DNA from 3 places in the Pseudarthrobacter sp. lyk4-40-TYG-27 genome. Region 1 is predicted to be linked to each of the others. Evidence: riboswitches for the same ligand, from Rfam matches in the RefSeq annotation. Region 1 holds a riboswitch; each other region holds the start of a gene.
The links. A riboswitch is a leader RNA that binds a small molecule or an ion and turns the genes downstream of it on or off. The one in region 1 is predicted to bind S-adenosylmethionine.
Positions count from the first base shown of each region.

Region 2: linked by a shared signal. The riboswitch ahead of QRM96_RS17550 (cobalamin-independent methionine synthase II family protein) and the one ahead of metX (homoserine O-acetyltransferase MetX) in region 1 are both predicted to bind S-adenosylmethionine.
Region 3: linked by a shared signal. The riboswitch ahead of QRM96_RS13220 (aminotransferase class V-fold PLP-dependent enzyme) and the one ahead of metX (homoserine O-acetyltransferase MetX) in region 1 are both predicted to bind S-adenosylmethionine.

Region 1 is NZ_JARVSH010000011.1:73-5,617, reverse strand. Features, by position in the region: gene QRM96_RS18095 (hypothetical protein) at 1-218, shown strand, start outside; gene QRM96_RS18090 (alcohol dehydrogenase catalytic domain-containing protein) at 258-1,394, opposite strand; gene metX (homoserine O-acetyltransferase MetX) at 1,515-2,630, opposite strand; SAM riboswitch class IV at 2,643-2,758, opposite strand; gene QRM96_RS18080 (bifunctional o-acetylhomoserine/o-acetylserine sulfhydrylase) at 2,858-4,183, opposite strand; SAM riboswitch class IV at 4,227-4,341, opposite strand; gene QRM96_RS18075 (VOC family protein) at 4,527-5,165, shown strand; partial or broken gene QRM96_RS18070 (HNH endonuclease signature motif containing protein) at 5,365-5,545, shown strand, end outside.
Region 2 is NZ_JARVSH010000010.1:87,355-92,899, reverse strand. Features, by position in the region: gene fbaA (class II fructose-bisphosphate aldolase) at 1-402, shown strand, start outside; gene QRM96_RS17560 (DUF3151 domain-containing protein) at 403-822, shown strand; gene QRM96_RS17555 (uracil-DNA glycosylase family protein) at 905-1,537, opposite strand; gene QRM96_RS17550 (cobalamin-independent methionine synthase II family protein) at 1,749-2,957, opposite strand; SAM riboswitch class I at 2,970-3,074, opposite strand; gene QRM96_RS17545 (M14 family zinc carboxypeptidase) at 3,296-4,351, shown strand; gene QRM96_RS17540 (adenylosuccinate synthase) at 4,581-5,545, shown strand, end outside.
Region 3 is NZ_JARVSH010000006.1:307,325-312,869, reverse strand. Features, by position in the region: gene QRM96_RS13230 (metal-dependent transcriptional regulator) at 1-363, opposite strand, end outside; gene QRM96_RS13225 (class I SAM-dependent methyltransferase) at 436-1,194, opposite strand; gene QRM96_RS13220 (aminotransferase class V-fold PLP-dependent enzyme) at 1,287-2,705, opposite strand; SAM riboswitch class IV at 2,743-2,856, opposite strand; gene hisN (histidinol-phosphatase) at 2,998-3,822, opposite strand; gene rsgA (ribosome small subunit-dependent GTPase A) at 3,867-4,982, opposite strand; gene aroA (3-phosphoshikimate 1-carboxyvinyltransferase) at 4,966-5,545, opposite strand, start outside.

The sequences.
Region 1 (5,545 bases):
TCCCGGGCCAGCAGGGTCTGGGCCAGCAGTTCCCCGGCCAGCAGCAGGGTACCGGCCACACGCCGGCCGGCCCGCCTCCAGGCCCGGCCGTTCCCCCGCCGGGAGCGCCCCAGGGATTCCGTGCCCGGAAGCTCGCAGAACTGGACCAGCAGTACAGCAACGGCGAAATGTCCATGGAGGACTACATGAAGCGCCGCAGCGACATCATGAACGGCTGAGCCCCAGCCGCCGCCACGCCTCAAGCCCGGAGCAACGCCTCAAGCCCGGAAGAGCCGCCTGACCACTTGCCCGGACGCCAGCGCATCCAGGCCTTCATTGATTTCGGCCAGCGGCCGGGTATCGGTGTGCAGAAGTTCCACCGGAAGCCTGCCTTCCCGCCAGTAGCCAAGGTACGCCGGGATGTCTCGGCGGGGAACCGCGTCGCCCATGTAGGAGCCGAGGAGCCGTTTGCCGGCTCCTGCGAACTGCAGTGCGGGAACGGCCAGTTCAGCTGACGGATGGGGCAGTCCCACCGAGACAACCGCGCCACCCCGCGTCACCAGATCCAGGCAAGTTGCTATCACGCCGGCCGAGCCGACTGCTTCGACGGCCACATCCACCCCGTCACCGGCAGCCTCGGCAACAAGACGGGGCGCATCCGCAGGCGTTCCCACCGCCGTGGCACCGGCGTCCAGGGCCAAGGGGTGCTTGCCCGGATTCGGATCGATGGCAATCACTCCGGCGGCCCCGGCGAGGCGGGCCGCCATGACGGCCGATAAGCCTACTGCGCCGATGCCGAAGACAGCCACGGACTGCCCCGGGCTGACGCCTGCCGTATTGAGCACGGCCCCCATTCCGGTGAGCACGGCGCAACCAAACATCGCCGCGACGGTGTCCGGGACGTCGTCGTCAATCACCACCACCGACTCCCGCGCCACCACGGCGTAATCCGCAAACGCCGAGACGCCCAAATGGTGGTTGATGCGCTCCCCCGCCGGCGTGCGCAGCAAGGCCGGCCCATGCGACAGGTCACCGGAGCCGTTGACCTCTGCAGCGCGGTGGCAAAGCGCGGGCCTCCCGGCCCGGCAGGCCCGGCAGTGGCCGCAACTGGGCACGAAAACGAGCACCACGTGGTCTCCCACGGACACATCGGCTACCCCGTCGCCCACGGACACCACCCGCCCCACCGCCTCGTGGCCCAATGCCATCGGAAGCGGCCGGACCCTGGAGCCGTCCACCACGGACAGGTCCGAATGGCACAGGCTCGAATAGGTGATGGCAACCCCAAGCTCACCGGCGCGCGGCTGCGGTTGGTCCAGTTCCTGCAGGATCAGGGGCTTCGCGTCAGCGTAGGCGGGTTTTCCTGGTGCCTGTCCGGCGGCGGGAACGGTCGAATACAGGACGGCGGCTTTCATGACACGATCATGCCGTACTTCCACCCCGGGCCTGCAGCACTGTGGCACCGCGGCGTCCACCGGCAGCGTGCACCGGAAGCACCGCAGGGCAGCAGCCGGCCGCTGCCGGGACGGGCGCAGCTAGGCCAGGAACGTCGTCCGGAGCTGGTTCCCCAGCTGTCCGATCTCGGTCAGGAAGCCGTCATGGCCTATCGGTGCCGAGATCATATGCACGTCAACCTCACCCGGCAGGGCCTGGGCCAATTCGCGGGACTGGGACGGGAAGTAGAGCCGGTCGGAGTCCACGGCGGCAACGAAGAACCGGGCGGTGGCGGAGGCCAGGGTCTCGGCCAGCGGCCCGCGGCCACGGCAGACATCGTGGCTCATCAACGCCTCGGTGAGGGCGATATAGCTGTTGGCGTCGAACCGGCGGACGAGCTTCCTGCCCTGGTGGTCCAGATAGCTTTCCACCTGGTAGCGTCCGCGGTTTGCCAGCAGTCCGCCGTGCAGGGGCGACTCGGGGGCCTGGGGTTCCCGGCCGAAGCGCCCTTCCAGTTCCGCGGCGGACCGGTACGTGATGTGGGCGATCCGCCGTGCCAGGGCCAGTCCGTCTTCCGGACACGGTCCGCCGTAGTAGTCGCCGCCGTTGAAGTTCGGATCCTGGCGGATGGCCAAGGTCTGGGCCTGGGCGAAAGCGATCTGTTCAGCCGTGCTGGCAGCGCCGACCGAGATGACGGCGCAGCGCTGCACCCGGCCAGGGTAGGTCACCGCCCACTCCAGGGCGCGGGCACCCCCCATGGAACCGCCAAGGACGGCGTACCAGCTCCCGATGCCCAGCTGGTCCGCCAGCCGGGCCTCGGCAACAGTACTGTCCCGCAGGGTGACCAGGGGGAAGCGTGAGCCCCAGGGTGCTCCGTCGGGGGCGGCCGACGACGGGCCCGTGGACCCGTAGCAGCCGCCCACAATGTTGACGGACACCACGAAGAACCTGTCCGTATCGACGGGCGCCCCAGGACCGGCCAGCTGTTCCCACCAGCCCTCTTCGTCGGTGTCGCCCCGGGTCACGTGGGTGCTGCCCGTCAGGGCGTGCTCGATCAGGATGGCGTTGCTGCCGTCCGCGTTCAGCGTGCCCCAGGTCTCGTACGCCAGGGTGACATCCGGCAGGTAGCCGCCGCCCTCGAGCTCGAGTCCTCCGATGGAGGCGTAGCGGACAACTCCGTGTTCGGGAATGGTGTTACGGGCGACGGTAACCGTCATGGCAAGACCTCTTCTACGCGCTTGCCTGCCGTCATTTGACCGGCAGGCCAGGTCTTCACCCGGGGCACCCCACCGCGGAAGGAGGGTTGCCGGCCAGCAAGCCGGGGCTGTCACTGGCACTCATGACCTGGTTCGAGTGTACGAAACACCCCCCGGTCCAGGCCAAGAGTGTGACTGGTTGTGACTTCCCGGCGCTGCCGGCCGGCAGCGCCCCGGCGTGCCGGCGGTCAGGCGTCGGCGCCGCCCTTGGCCGCGCGGAAACCGGCCTCCAGGTCGGCCAGGATGTCGTCGATGTGCTCCAAGCCAACCGACAAGCGGACCAGCCCCGGATTGACGCCGGCCACCACCTGCTGCTCGGGCGAGAGCTGGCTGTGGGTGGTCGACGCCGGATGGATGACAAGCGAACGGACGTCGCCGATGTTGGCGACGTGCGAGTGCAGTTCCAGGGCGTCGACGAAGCGCTTGCCCGCCTCCGCGCCCCCGGCCAGGTTGAAAGCGACGACGGCGCCGGTCCCCTTGGGCCCGTACTTGCGGCCCCGTTCGTACCAGGGGCTGGACGGCAGCCCCGCGTAGGCGACCGATTCGACGTCGTCCCTTCCCTCCAGCCAGCGCGCCACCTCCGTGGCGTTGGAAACGTGCCGTTCCACCCGCAGGCTCAGCGTTTCCAGGCCCTGCGAAATCAGGAAGGCGTTGAAGGGCGAAACCGCCGAGCCAAGGTCGCGCAGCAACTGGACACGGGCTTTGAGGATGTAGGAAAGGTTGGCGCCCAGTGCGCCGCCCTCGCCAAGGTCCCGGGCGTAGACCAGCCCGTTGTAGGTGGGATCCGGGGTGTTGAAACCGGGGAACCGGTCGGGGTCCTTGCCGAAATCGAACTTGCCGGAGTCGACGATGACGCCGGCAATCGCCGAGCCATGACCGCCCAGGTACTTGGTGGCGGAGTGGATCACGATGTCCGCACCCCACTCCAGCGGCCGGATCAGGTAGGGAGTGGACAGGGTGTTGTCCACGATCAGGGGAACGCCGGCGTCGTGGGCCACCTGGGAGATGCCTTCGATGTCCAAGACGTCCTGGCGCGGGTTGGATACCACCTCGCCAAAGAACAGTTTGGTGTTGGGCTGAACGGCATTCCGCCACTGATCCAGGTTGTCCGGATCTTCCACGAAGGTGACCGCGATGCCGAACTTCTTCAGGGTGTGGGCGAACAGGTTGTAGGTGCCGCCGTACAGGCTGGGGCTGGCCACGATGTGGTCCCCGGCCTCGGCGATATTCAGGACGGCGAAGGTCTCCGCGGCCTGCCCCGAGCTCAGCAGCAAAGCGGCCAGGCCACCTTCGAGGCTGGCGATCCGCTGCTCCACCGCGTCCTGGGTGGGGTTGCCGATGCGGGTGTAGATCGGCGCCAGTTCGGCCAGCGCAAAACGGTTGGCTGCGCTCTCGGCGCTCGGGAACACGAATGACGTGGTCTGGTAGATGGGAAGGGCGCGGGCCCCGGTGGCGCTGTCAGGCTCCTGGCCTGCATGGATCTGGCGGGTTTCGAAGGACCATCCGTTGGACATCTCAGTCTCCTATGACATGGGCCCGGCATGCTGGGAGCACCACGGGCCGCGCTTGCTTCCGGCAATTGCCGGACAGCCTGGTCCTCACCCGGGGCACCCCACCGCGGATGGAGGGTTGCCGGCCAGCGAGCCGGGGCTTAACGCTGGCACTCATGACCTGCGCCCAGTGTAGGAACATCACTCCGGCCGGGACAGCATTGTGACGAACATGGTCTTGCCGCTGTGTGCGGGCCGTGGGGCCCGCGAGGGTGGCAGCTGACGGGCGGGGACGGTCCGAACAGCCACGATTCCAGTAAGGGTACCCTTAGCTGAGAGCCCGATCACAAAGTGCCAAGATGTTGCCATGCGCATGGATCACGTCTCTTACGCCTGTGAACACGATGGCCTCGCGGCCACTACCGAACGTATTTCAACTGCCCTCGGCGTTGAGGCAGTGAAGGGCGGGGTCCACCCCCGGTTCGGCACCCGGAATATGATCATCCCCCTCGCCGGGCACAAATACCTCGAAGTTGTGGAGGTCCTGGACCACCCGGCTTCGGACAAAGCACCGTTCGGACAGGCAGTTCGTGCCCGTTCCGCTGCGGGCGGCGGCTGGATGGGCTGGTGCGTCGAAGTGGACGACCTTGCCCCGTTCGAGGAACGCCTGGGCCGAGCTGCCGTAAACGGCAACCGCAAGTTCCCGGATGGCCGCGAACTCGTGTGGAAGCAGATAGGCATCCTGGGCCTTATTGCAGACCCCCAGGTCCCCTACATGCTCAAATGGGAAGGCGACCCGTCCCTGCACCCCTCCAATGCCTACGAGAGCAACCTCAAGATGAGCTGCCTGACCATTGCCGGCTCCGCGTCGCGGGTGACCGAGTGGCTGGGCGAGCCGGTGGAGAAGCCGCTTGAAGACGTTGTGGTCGAGTGGGTAGCGCCGCACGGCACTCCCGGCATTCTGTCCGTCACATTTGAAACCGCCAACGGGGCCGTCACCATCTGACCATCCCTCGCGCTCTCCGGCTTAGTTCCGGAGAGGGCCTTATAAGCGTGCGCCCAAAAGCTTCGGCCGCCATCGGGTGGTGACAACGGCGTCACCACCCGATGGCGGCCGAATTCATTTAAGCGTTCCCGGGGAGCATCGCTGAATTATGCGGAAGGGCGCTGAACCACAAGCCTCCTCCATAAATGTCGGACCCTGGTTGGATGATTTCTTTATGGGAATCGGTACTGATCTGGCGGTGGTGATGGAGGGTGTTTCTGCCTCTGTTGCTGCGCTGGGCGGGCTGGTTCGGGTGGATGGTTCCTTCGCGTCCGGCGCTGGTGATGACGTGGATGTGTTGCAGCGGCGGTATGAGTCATGTCTGGGGCGGCTGGAGGTGG
Region 2 (5,545 bases), on a different contig from region 1:
ACCTTCGGCAACGTCCACGGCGTGTACAAGCCCGGCGGCGTCAAGCTGCGCCCGGAGATCCTCAAGGACATCCAGGCCCAGGTGGGCGCGAAGATCGGCAAGGACAACCCGTTCGACCTCGTGTTCCACGGCGGCTCCGGATCCTCTGACCAGGAAATCGCCGACGCCGTCTCCTACGGGGTTATCAAGATGAACATCGACACCGACACCCAGTACGCCTACACCCGCCCGGTGGCCGACCACATGTTCAAGAACTACGACGGCGTCCTGAAGGTTGATGGCGAAGTGGGCAACAAGAAGACCTACGACCCCCGCGTCTGGGGCGCTTCCGCCGAAGCCGGCCTGGCGGCCCGCGTGGTGGAAGCCACCAAGCAGCTCGGTTCGGCCGGAAAGACGTTCTAGATGTCGGATGAGTTCCGCAAGAACCTGATGGGACCTGAGCCCACGCTCCTGCCTGCCGAGACCGAGGTCAATGCGCAGCTGGAAGCCGGGCACGAGGCCCTGGACCTGGTGGAAAAGCACCCCACGTCCTCACTGTTGTGGGCGATCCTGGCTGAGGAAGCGTGGACCGAGGGCCGGACCATCGACTCCTACGCGTACGCCCGAGTGGGCTACCACCGCGGACTGGACGCGCTGCGCCGCAACGGTTGGCGCGGCGTCGGGCCCATCCCGTGGGAGCACGAGCCGAACCGCGGGTTCCTCCGTGCGCTTTACTCGCTGGGCAGGGCTTCGTCGGCTATTGGGGAAGCGGACGAGCCGGAGCGGATCGAGAAGTTCCTGAACGACTCCGATCCCGCGGCGAAGGCAGCCATCGAGGGCTAGATACGACTAATTACGACGACGGCAGGTCACCTTCCCAGCGAAGGTGACCTGCCGTCGTCGGTGGTTGAGCCGCGTCGAAACCCTAGGCCTGGTGGGCGATGCCGGTGCGTGCCATGGCATCGGCGTACGCCGTGTGCATGTCCGCGAGGAACTCCTCCTGGCGGGCCGGTGAACCGGCGAAGGCGCGGCCACTCAGGGAGCGGACCTTGTAGGTCTTGAGGCCGCGGCGCCACAGCAGCGGGACTTCGGTCTTCAGCAGCAGGTTGGCCAGGCGGTTTGCCTCCGTGCCGTGCGCCACGATCACGGAGGCGCGGGGGACCAGGGCGAGGAACTTCAGCAGCGGCTTCAAACCTGCCTGCACCTGGTCCGGGGTGAATTTTCCGTTGGCCTCCCCCGGGACGTGCCACGGGTGGACGTTCCAGGGCATCACGAATTCCGGGCGCAGGCCCAGCTTCCACTGGATGCCCAGCATGCGGGTCGCGGCGTCCTGGTCACCGGCAGTGATGAAACCGGACTGGTCCATCTCGCCAATATTGGAGTACAGGCTGATGATGCGGCATTCCTCAACATCGTGCATGGGGTCCACGTAGGGCACCACGGTTCCGGGCTTCGCTTCCTGCAGGGAATCGCACAGCTCGTTGACAGCGGCAACGCTGGGCTCGTAACGGCGGCTCATGAGCTGTTCGTGGAATGTTTCGGGGGCCAGTGCGGTCATGAAGGGCTGGTTCTCCTGCGGGGATTGATGTTGCGTCCACCGCCGAAAATGGGCGCACGGTGGCGCAGCTCATCAACGGTGGTTAGTTGGGGTGGGCCGATTCCGGGTCGGCCTTTGCCAGTTTACCAAGCCCGGAGAAACGAAACGCCGGTCCAGCGCACCTCATTCATGGCGCAGTGGACCGGCGGTCATTCCCGGAAGGGGCGGATAACTACCAGAGGCGCACGGTGGCGCGGCGGGCGCCCTCGCCAAGAGCCTCCAGCTTGGCGAATGCGATCTGCGGATGCACCCGGCCGCCCAGGCCGCAGTCGGTGGATGCGATGACGTTCTCGCGTCCCACCAGCTTGGCGAAGCGGACAATCCGGTCCGCCACCAGGTCCGGGTGCTCCACCACATTGGTGGCGTGGGAGACGACGCCGGGAATGATCACTTTGCCCTCAGGAAGGGTGGTGTCCTCCCAGACACGCCATTCGTGCTCGTGGCGGACATTGGCCGCCTCGAAGGAGTACGCGCCGGCGTTGACCTGCAGCACTGAGCCGATGATGTCGGCGAATGGGATGTCCGTAGTGTGCGGACCATGCCAGGAGCCCCAGCAAACGTGCAGCCGGACCTGTTCCTGCGGAAGGTCCCGCAAGGCCCAGTTGGTGGCCTCGACGCGCAGCTGGATGAACTTCAGGTAGTCCTCCAGGGACGGCTCCGGGTTGATCTGGTCCCAGCTCTCGGCCAGGGACGGATCGTCGAGCTGGACCGTCAGGCCGGCGTCGATGATGGCTTTGTATTCCTCGCGCATCGCATCGGCGCAGGCGTAGACGAGCTCCTCATCGTTCTTGTAGTACTCATTGGCGACGCGGGCGCAGGAACCGGGGGAGAGGGACGCCACGAATCCTTCGCTGAGGCCTGCCGCGGCGAGCCCGGTCTTCAGGTTCTTGATGTCCGAAGCCACCAGGTCATGGCCGGTATATGTCAGGGGCCCGGCGATCTTGGGTTGGGACACGCTCTTCCGGTGCGCCAAGATCCCGGAGGAGGGATCGCTGTACGCCTCATTGAACGCCTGCCGGTCCCGCCGGTCGGGGAAGGACGTCAGGACAACGTTTCCGGGGGACGACCGCCGGACTTCGGCTTCAGCCCACCGGTCCACGGTGGTCGGCTCCAGGCCGCCGAGCCGGGCGAAGGAGTAGTTCCACCAGGCCCCGTAGTCCACGGAGTTGGACATCGTATGCCCGTACTCGCCGTCGTTGGGGATATCGATGCCCAGGTCCTTCTGGCGCTGGACCACGCCCACAACGGAGTCTTCCAGGAGCTCCAGGAACGCCGGGGTGATCCCGTCGGATTCCTTTGCGGTGTTGGCTGCGATGAGTTCATCGGTGCGAGGCAGGGACCCGGCGTGGGTGGCGCGAATATGGTCGGTGTTGAGGGGCATGCTGGAATCTTCCTTCCATCGGTCCTGGCAGTAGCACCTTCGGCCGGCAGCTTTCCTGCCGGACCGTGGTTGCTGCGGCGTCATTGAGCCAGGTCTCTCAGCCGCTCCGGATGGTCCACTCTTACCTAAATCCATGAACCGCCCGTGGGCAAATGCGGTTCAGAATACGGCGGATCAGTGTTGGGCGGTGGCGCTCCCCGGCAATAGCCCAACCCGTTCCCAGGTTTTGTCCAGTCTATTGACAGCTTTCGTCAAGCTTGGTTGGCTGTCTGTCACGGGCCGTAATGGGGAACATGGCGGCTGAACGCACCCGATGCACTCGAAAGAGGTAACGCACTGTGACGAAATCTTTGAGGACCCTTGCCGTATCCGGCGCGCTGGCGCTGGCCGTCTTCGCCGGGTCCGCCCCGATGGCCCACGCAGTTGGCGAAGGCCCGAACTACGGCGGCAACGGCCAGATCACCACCAGCAAGCTGGCTACGTACAGTCAGATGGTCTCCTTCCTGAAGGACCAGGACGCCAAGCAACCGGCCATGGAGCTGGAAGTGATCGGCCAGACGGTCAAGGGCCGCGATATCCACCTGGTCAAATACATCTCTGACCCGGCCAAGCCCACCATCCTCTACCTGACCCAGCAGCATGGCAACGAACAGCTCACCACCGAGGGCGCCATGGAATTCGTCAAGCACCTGGGCACGGGCAAGTCGTCCGGCATCCTGGACGGCGTCAATATCCTGATCGTGCCCATGCTCAATGCCGACGGCGCCATGGGGGACGTGAATTTTTCCTTGGACGACTACCTCGCCAAAGGCGACCGCCACCTGACGCGTTACAACGCAGAGGGCGTGGACCTGAACCGGGACCACGTGGCCAAGGTCCAGCCGGAGACCCAGGCGCTGCACAGCAACGTGATGCGCAAGTACCGCGTCGATTACATGATCGACCTGCACCACCAGGGCACCCGCGCTGAACGCGACGGCAAGCTGGTGTCCGGGTCAATCCTGTACCCCACCACCCCGAACGCCGATCCCGCCGTTGTCGAGAAATCCAAGCGGCTTGGTGCCGTGGTTTTCAACAACGTGGACTCCACCGGCTGGGGCCACCTGGGCAAGTACCAGGGCGGCAGTGCGGAGACCATCAGCCGCAACGGCATCTCCGTGGAATACGGCATTGCCACCCTGCTTTTCGAGATGCGCGGCATGTCGGACCACTACTTGGACGGCTACGCGCTGGGGCAGCGGAGCAACGGCTACCTGATCAAGCAGACGGTCACCACCCTGACCTCCACCGCCGCGGCGATCGCGGACGGTTCCATTGCCGACGCCGACACCTCCTTCTGGGACACTCTCGCCGAACAGACGTCCCGGCCGGCCGGGGAAGCCGAGGACGAGTAAGGGACCAGGCCCGCCGCAGTCCCTTGCGGGGCCGCGGCGGGCCCATCGAGTGGACAAAGTGCCTGATCCGCTAAACTTGGGTGGTAAGAGCCCCGGAACTCTTGCATCGCTGAGCCGCCCCGCGGTCCGGCGATGGCCGGTCTGTTCGGGGCATTCTCATGAACGGCGCTGCGCAGGTCCGCTCCCCGCGGCCGGACCCGGGCAGCCCGAACGAATGGGGGAGGATCCCATGCCAGCAATTGTGATCGTAGGAGCCCAGTGGGGCGACGAAGGAAAAGGCAAGGCCACCGACCTTCTGGGCGGCCGTGTTGACTACGTCGTCAAGCCCAACGGCGGGAACAACGCCGGGCACACCGTCGTCGTAGGCGGTGAAAAGTACGAACTCAAACTGCTGCCCGCAGGCATTCTCAGCCCCAACGCGGTGCCCATCATCGGCAATGGCTGTGTGGTGAACCTCGAAGCCCTTTTCCAGGAGATCGACGGACTCCAGGCCCGCGGCGCCGATACCTCGCGGCTCCGCGTGTCCGCCAACGCCCACCTGGTGGCCCCCTACCACCAGGTGCTGGACAAGGTGACCGAACGTTTCCTCGGCAGCCGCGCCATCGGAACCACCGGCCGCGGCATTGGCCCCGCCTACATGGACAAGGTGGCCAGGCTGGGCATCCGTGTCCAGGACGTCTTCGACGAATCCATCCTCCGCCAGAAGGTGGAAGGCTCGCTGCGCCAGAAGAACGAGCTCCTGGTCAAGGTCTACAACCGCCGCAGCGTTGTGGTGGACGAGATCGTTGATTACTTCCTGTCCTTCGCCGACCGCCTCCGCCCGCTGGTCATCGACAGCACCCTGGTCCTTAACACCGCCCTGGACGAGGGTAAGGTGGTCCTGATGGAAGGCGGCCAGGCCACGTTCCTGGACGTGGACCACGGCACCTACCCATTCGTGACCTCCTCCAACCCCACCGCCGGCGGCGCGTCCGTGGGCTCGGGCATCGGCCCTACCCGGATCTCCCGCTCGATCGGCATCATCAAGGCCTACACCACCCGCGTTGGGGCCGGACCGTTCCCCACCGAGCTCTTCGACGAGATGGGGATGTACCTGCAGAAGACCGGCGGTGAGTTCGGCGTCAATACCGGCCGCCCGCGCCGCTGCGGCTGGTACGACGCCGTCCTGGCCCGCCACGCCTCCCGCGTGAACGG
Region 3 (5,545 bases), on a different contig from region 1:
GGCGGCAATGCGCTCGATGAAGGTGTCCGACACCGCATGCTCCAGCTGTTCGGCTTCATCGTGCACTTCATCCCAGCTGTAGCCCAGGCGCTCCACGAGATAGGTTTCGATCAGCCGGTGGCGCCGCACCATGGCCAGCGCGAGCCGCAGTCCCGCCTCGGTCAGGGTCACGGCGCTGTACGGTTTGTGGTCCACCAGGCCCTGGTCCTTGAGCTTGCGGACCATCTCCGATACTGACGAGTTCGCAACCCCGAGCCGCTGCGCCAGTTGGGAGGACGTGATGGGCTTGTCCTGCCATTCAGTGAATGAATAGATGACCTTGACGTAGTCCTCGATGGAGGAGGATGGCGCGCTGGTCTTCACAGGCTCAAGCCTACCGGGTTTACTGCCGTGGCCGGGTCCGCGGGGCCTGCGGCGTCGGGCAAACCCATCCCGTTACGCTTTCACGGCGCGCCACGCCAAGGTGAGGTAGGGAAGATCGAGTTCCTGGTCGGGCGGGTAGGCCAGATGGTCGTGGAGGTACCAGTCCAGGTTCGCCAGGACCTTGGCCCTGGTTGACTCGCCGGCGCGCAGGTAATAGCTCCGGGACTTGGTGAGTTCCATCAGGTCCGTGGTGGTCACCTTGTCCTGCCAGTGTGTGACATGCCCTTCGAGCCCGGTGAATTCGGGCCCCACCACCGGCTTGTGGCCCGGGCGGTACACATCGCCGGCGTGCATGATCCTGGAGAGCCTGTGCACCCACGGCACCGAGGTATCCAGTTGGTTCCAGATGAGTCCGAGCGTTCCGTGCGGGCGCAGGACGCGGGCAAGTTCGGTGCTTGCAGGCAGCGCGTCGCACCAGTGCCAGGCCTGCGCCACGGTGACGACGTCGAAGGAGGCTTCGGCCAGCCCCGTCGCCTCCGCGGTCCCCGCCATGGCCGTGGCAGCAGGGCAGTGTGCCGAGAGTTGGGCGAGCATGTCCGTGGAAGGGTCGATGGCGGTTACCTCCAGGCCAAGCTCCAGCAGCAGGGCCGTAAACTTCCCGGTACCGGCCCCGACATCGAGTGCGTCACGGGCCTGCGCCGGGACCAGCCACCGGGCTGACTCCGCGGGGTAGCCCGGCCTGACGCGCTGGTAGTGCCGTCCGCCGTCGCGGAAACTGCCGCCAAGTTCCCGCCGGCGCCCGTGATCAAGCTTGGGGCCACCCCGAACCACGCGTGGACTCCTTCAATTCCGACTGTTGATGCCCCTCGAATTTACCGCACCCCCTTTGGACATGTGGTGGGGGAGCAGGAGCGGGAGGAGCCCTAGTCGTCGATACAGGGGGCCGCGCCGGCCGTGCCCGGGGTGTTGGGTGCCCAGTGCGGGTAGGTGCGGGAGTCGTTGGCGGGCACCCAACGGCCTGCGTCAACCACGTAGTCCCAGCCCAGTCCGTTGCTGCGCAGTGCGCGGATGCCGGCAAGAAGGCGTTCGGCATCCTCCAGCCGGGATCCGACGCCGAAGCTCGCCCGGAGTGATCCGTTGGGCAGGCCCAGGCGTTTCAGCAGCGGGTGGGCGCAGAAGCGTCCGTCCCGCAGGCCCACGCCGTGCTCCGCCGAGAGGTAGGCGGCCACCAGCCCGGCGTCGTAGCCTGCAACCGAGAAATTGACCACGCCGATGGTGTCCGTTTCCGGATTGGTGTCCTTGAAGATCTGGTGGACGGTGACGCCGTCGATGCCCTGGAGGCCCTCCACCAGGAAGGAGCGGATGGCGGACTCGTGGGCGTGCCAGCGTTCCTGGTCCAGTTCCGCGATCACCTGGGTGGCGCGGGCCAGCGTGGCGGCTCCCAGGACGTTGGGCGATCCCCCCTCATGGCGGGCCGGGCCGGTGGCCCAGCTGACGCCGTCGAGCCTTGCTTCCTTGACGGCACCGCCCCCGGCCAGGTGCGGGACACCGGCGTCCAGCCAGTCAGCACGTCCCACCAGGACGCCTGCGCCGAACGGCGCGTAGAGCTTGTGCCCGGAGAACGCAAGGTAGTCGACGTCGTCCGTGCTGATGTCCACCCGGCGATGCGGCGCAAGCTGGGCGGCGTCCACCACGATCCGTGCGCCGTACTGGTGCGCCAGCGCGGCCAAGGCCCGGATGGGGAGGATCTCGCCGGTGACGTTGGAAGCGCCGGTGACGGCCAGCAGGCTGACCCCGCCCTGCTCAAGTTCGGTGCGGACTGCCTCCAAAGTGCCGCTGATGGTGTCCGCGGCGACAATGCTGCGGTGCGGGACGCCCTGCCAGGGCAGGAGGTTGGCGTGGTGTTCGATGTCCAGGTAAAGGACATCTCCGGCGGGGCGGCCGTCCGCCAGCGGCAGGCAGCCGGCCAGCAGGTTCAGGGAGTCGGTGGTGTTGCGGGTGAAGACGACCGAATCGCCGGGGCGCCCTCCCACGAAGTCGCGGACAATGTTGCGTGCGTTTTCGTACACTGAGGTGCTGATCTGGGATGCGTAGCCGGCGCCCCGGTGGACACTCGCGTAGTACGGGAGGATCTCGTTCAGGTACGCGGACACCACTGACAGCGCCGGTGCGGAGGCGCCGTAGTCGAGGTTTGCGTAGCGGACGTGGCCGCCGGAGATCAGCGGCGCCTGGATCTCGGCGCCGGTGACCGCGGCGAGGGGCCGGCCGGCGACGGCCTGTCGCGGATCCGCCGCGGCGGCGTTGGCGGTGGCGGAAAGGGGGGAGACGGTGGCAGTTGTCACAGAGACCTCACTTGGATACAGGACTCCGGCACAGTGGAATCCGCGCTTGCCGTATCCGCTCCGGACCGGCCTGGTCGTCACCCGGGGCACCCCACCGCGAATGGAGGGTTGCCGGCCAGCAAACCGGGGTTTTGCGCTGGCACTCGTGACCTGGATAAAAGCGTAGAACATGGAATGGGCAGGACTAAAGCCGCGGCAATTGTTAAGGCTTTTGTTACGCCCTGCCGAAGAAACGGCCGCGGACGCCCCCTCAAGGAGGCGTCCGGCGTCGTATTGTTCGATTATTGTGCCGCTAGGGCGACTGCTGGAGCAGGTCGTCGAGGTCCGGGTTCAGCCGGTGCAGCACCTCTGAATGCAGGATCGAGTTCGTGGCCAGGGCATTGCCGCCGAACGGGCCATCCTCGCCTTCGAGGGACGTGAAGCGGCCGCCGGCCTCCACCACGATCGGTACCAGGGCGGCCATGTCGTACAGGTTCAGTTCGGGTTCGCAGGCGATATCCACCGAGCCTTCCGCCACCATGCAGTAGGACCAGAAGTCTCCGTACGCCCGGGTCCGCCACACGTCTTCCGTCAGGCCGAGGAAGTCGTCAAGGTTTCCGCGTTCCTTCCAGCCGCCCAGGCTGGAATAGGAGAGGGAGGCGTCGGCCAGGTTTGAGACGTTGGAAACCCGAAGCCGGGTGGCGGCGGCCAGGGACCTGCCCATGTACGCGCCCATGCCTTTGGCAGCCCACCAGCGCTTGCCCAGTGCCGGAGCGCTGACGACGCCCACCACCGGCTCGCCCTCGTCCACCAGGGCGATCAGCGTGGCCCAGACCGGGACGCCGCGGACGAAGTTCTTGGTCCCGTCGATGGGATCGATGATCCAGCGCCGCGAGCCGTGGCCGGTGCTGCCGAATTCCTCACCCAGAACGGCATCGCGGGGCCGGGAGCGGGAGAGTTGGCCTCGGATGGCCTCCTCGGCCGCCTTGTCGGCGTCGGTGACCGGCGTCAGGTCCGGCTTGGTCTCGACGTGGAGGTCCAGGGCCTTGAACCGGCTCATCGTCTGGTCGTCCACGGAGTCGGCCAGGACGTGGGCCAGGCGCAGGTCATCGTTGTAACTCGAAGCGGGTTGGATCATGGTTCCAAACTACCGTCTGCGGGCGTTTCTGCCGGGAGAACGCGTCAGTTGACGCTGCCAAGCTCCTTCGTTTCCTGTGCTTCCATCCTTGGATCGGCGCCGAGCAGCCGCCGCAGGGACGCCAGGCGGGCGGCGCCGGTAGGGCCGGCGTGTCCGCCGTCCACCCACTCGTCCAGCCCGCAGTTGACCGCCGTTGCCGTGTGCTTGCAGCCCCGCTCGCAGTTTTCGATGCCCGGGGAGAGATCCGGGAACGAGCGCAGGATCCTGTCCGGGTCCACGTGCGCCAGGCCAAAGGACCGGATCCCCGGGGTGTCGATGATCCAGCTGCCGGGCGGCGCGTCCGCGAGCCGAAGTGCCAGTGCCGACGACGACGTGTGCCGGCCGCGCCCGGTGACGGCGTTGACGCCGCCGGTGGCGCGCTCGGCGCCCGTGAGTGCGTTCACCATAGTGGATTTGCCCACCCCGGAATGCCCCAGCATCACGGTGACGGTGCCGTCGAGGTGTGCGCGGAGGGCGGCCACCGCAGCGCTGTCCAGCCGGGCGGAGAGGCCGTCGTCGGACCGCGCGTCGATCCCGGAGGCCTGTGCGTCGGCGGTCTTGCTGATGATGACGGGGAAGTCCAGGTGCGTGTAATTGGAGAGGAGCTCGGCGGGATCCTTGACGTCGGCCTTGGTCACCAGCAGGATCGGCGCGATCCCGGCGTCGTAGGCCGCCACCAGGGCGCGGTCAATGAAGCCTGTGCGGGGCTCGGGGTTGGCGGCCGCCACGACGATGACCAGCTGGTCCGCGTTGGCCACCACGGCGCGCTCCACGGGGTCGGTATCGTCGGCACTGCGGCGAAGCAGGGTGCGGCGGTCCTGAATTCTCACCAGCCGGGCCAGCGTGTCCGGGGCTCCGGAGACATCCCCCACCAGGGAGACGAAGTCGCCGGCCACCACGGGATTGCGGCGAAGCTCGCGGGCCCGCGCAGCGATGACCACCCGCTCATTGTCCGAGTCCTCACCCACCACCGCGGTGTACCGCCCACGGTCCACCGTGATGATCCGGCCGGTTACGGCGTCATCGTGGCTGGGGCGGTCTTTGGTGCGTGGCCTGGAGCCTTTCTTGCTCGGGCGGATCCTGACGTCCGATTCGTCCCAGGAATCAGTGCTCCGCGCCACTGCCGCGCCCTTCCGGTCCGGCAGCGGACGTGCCCTCCTGGGCCAGCATGCCTGCCCACAGCTGTGGGAAGTCGGGCATGGTCTTGGCTGTGGTGGCAATATCCTCCACCTGGACGCCCGGTACCGCCAGTCCCAGGATCGCCCCGGCCGTGGCCATCCGGTGGTCCGCGTAGCTGTGCACGACGCCGGCGTGCAGCCGGGCGGGGCGGATGAGCAGTCCGTCCGGAGTTTCCTCGGCGTCTCCGCCGAGCCGGTTGATCTCTGCCACCAGGGCAGCCAGCCTGTCGGTTTCGTGTCCTCGCAGGTGCGCGATCCCGGTGAGCCGGGATGGCTCCGAGGCCAAGGCGCACAGCGCGGCGACGGTGGGGGCGAGTTCGCTGGTGTCCGCGAAGTCCCCACCCTTGATTTCCGGACCGCCGGTGACGGTCAGGACGCCGCTGTCCAACGTGACCGTGGCACCCATGCTGGTGAGGATGTTGCGCCACAGGTCGCCCACCTGCTGGGTCTCCGCCGGCCAGTTGGGGATCCGGACCGTTCCCCGAGAGGCGAGGGCCGCCGCCAGG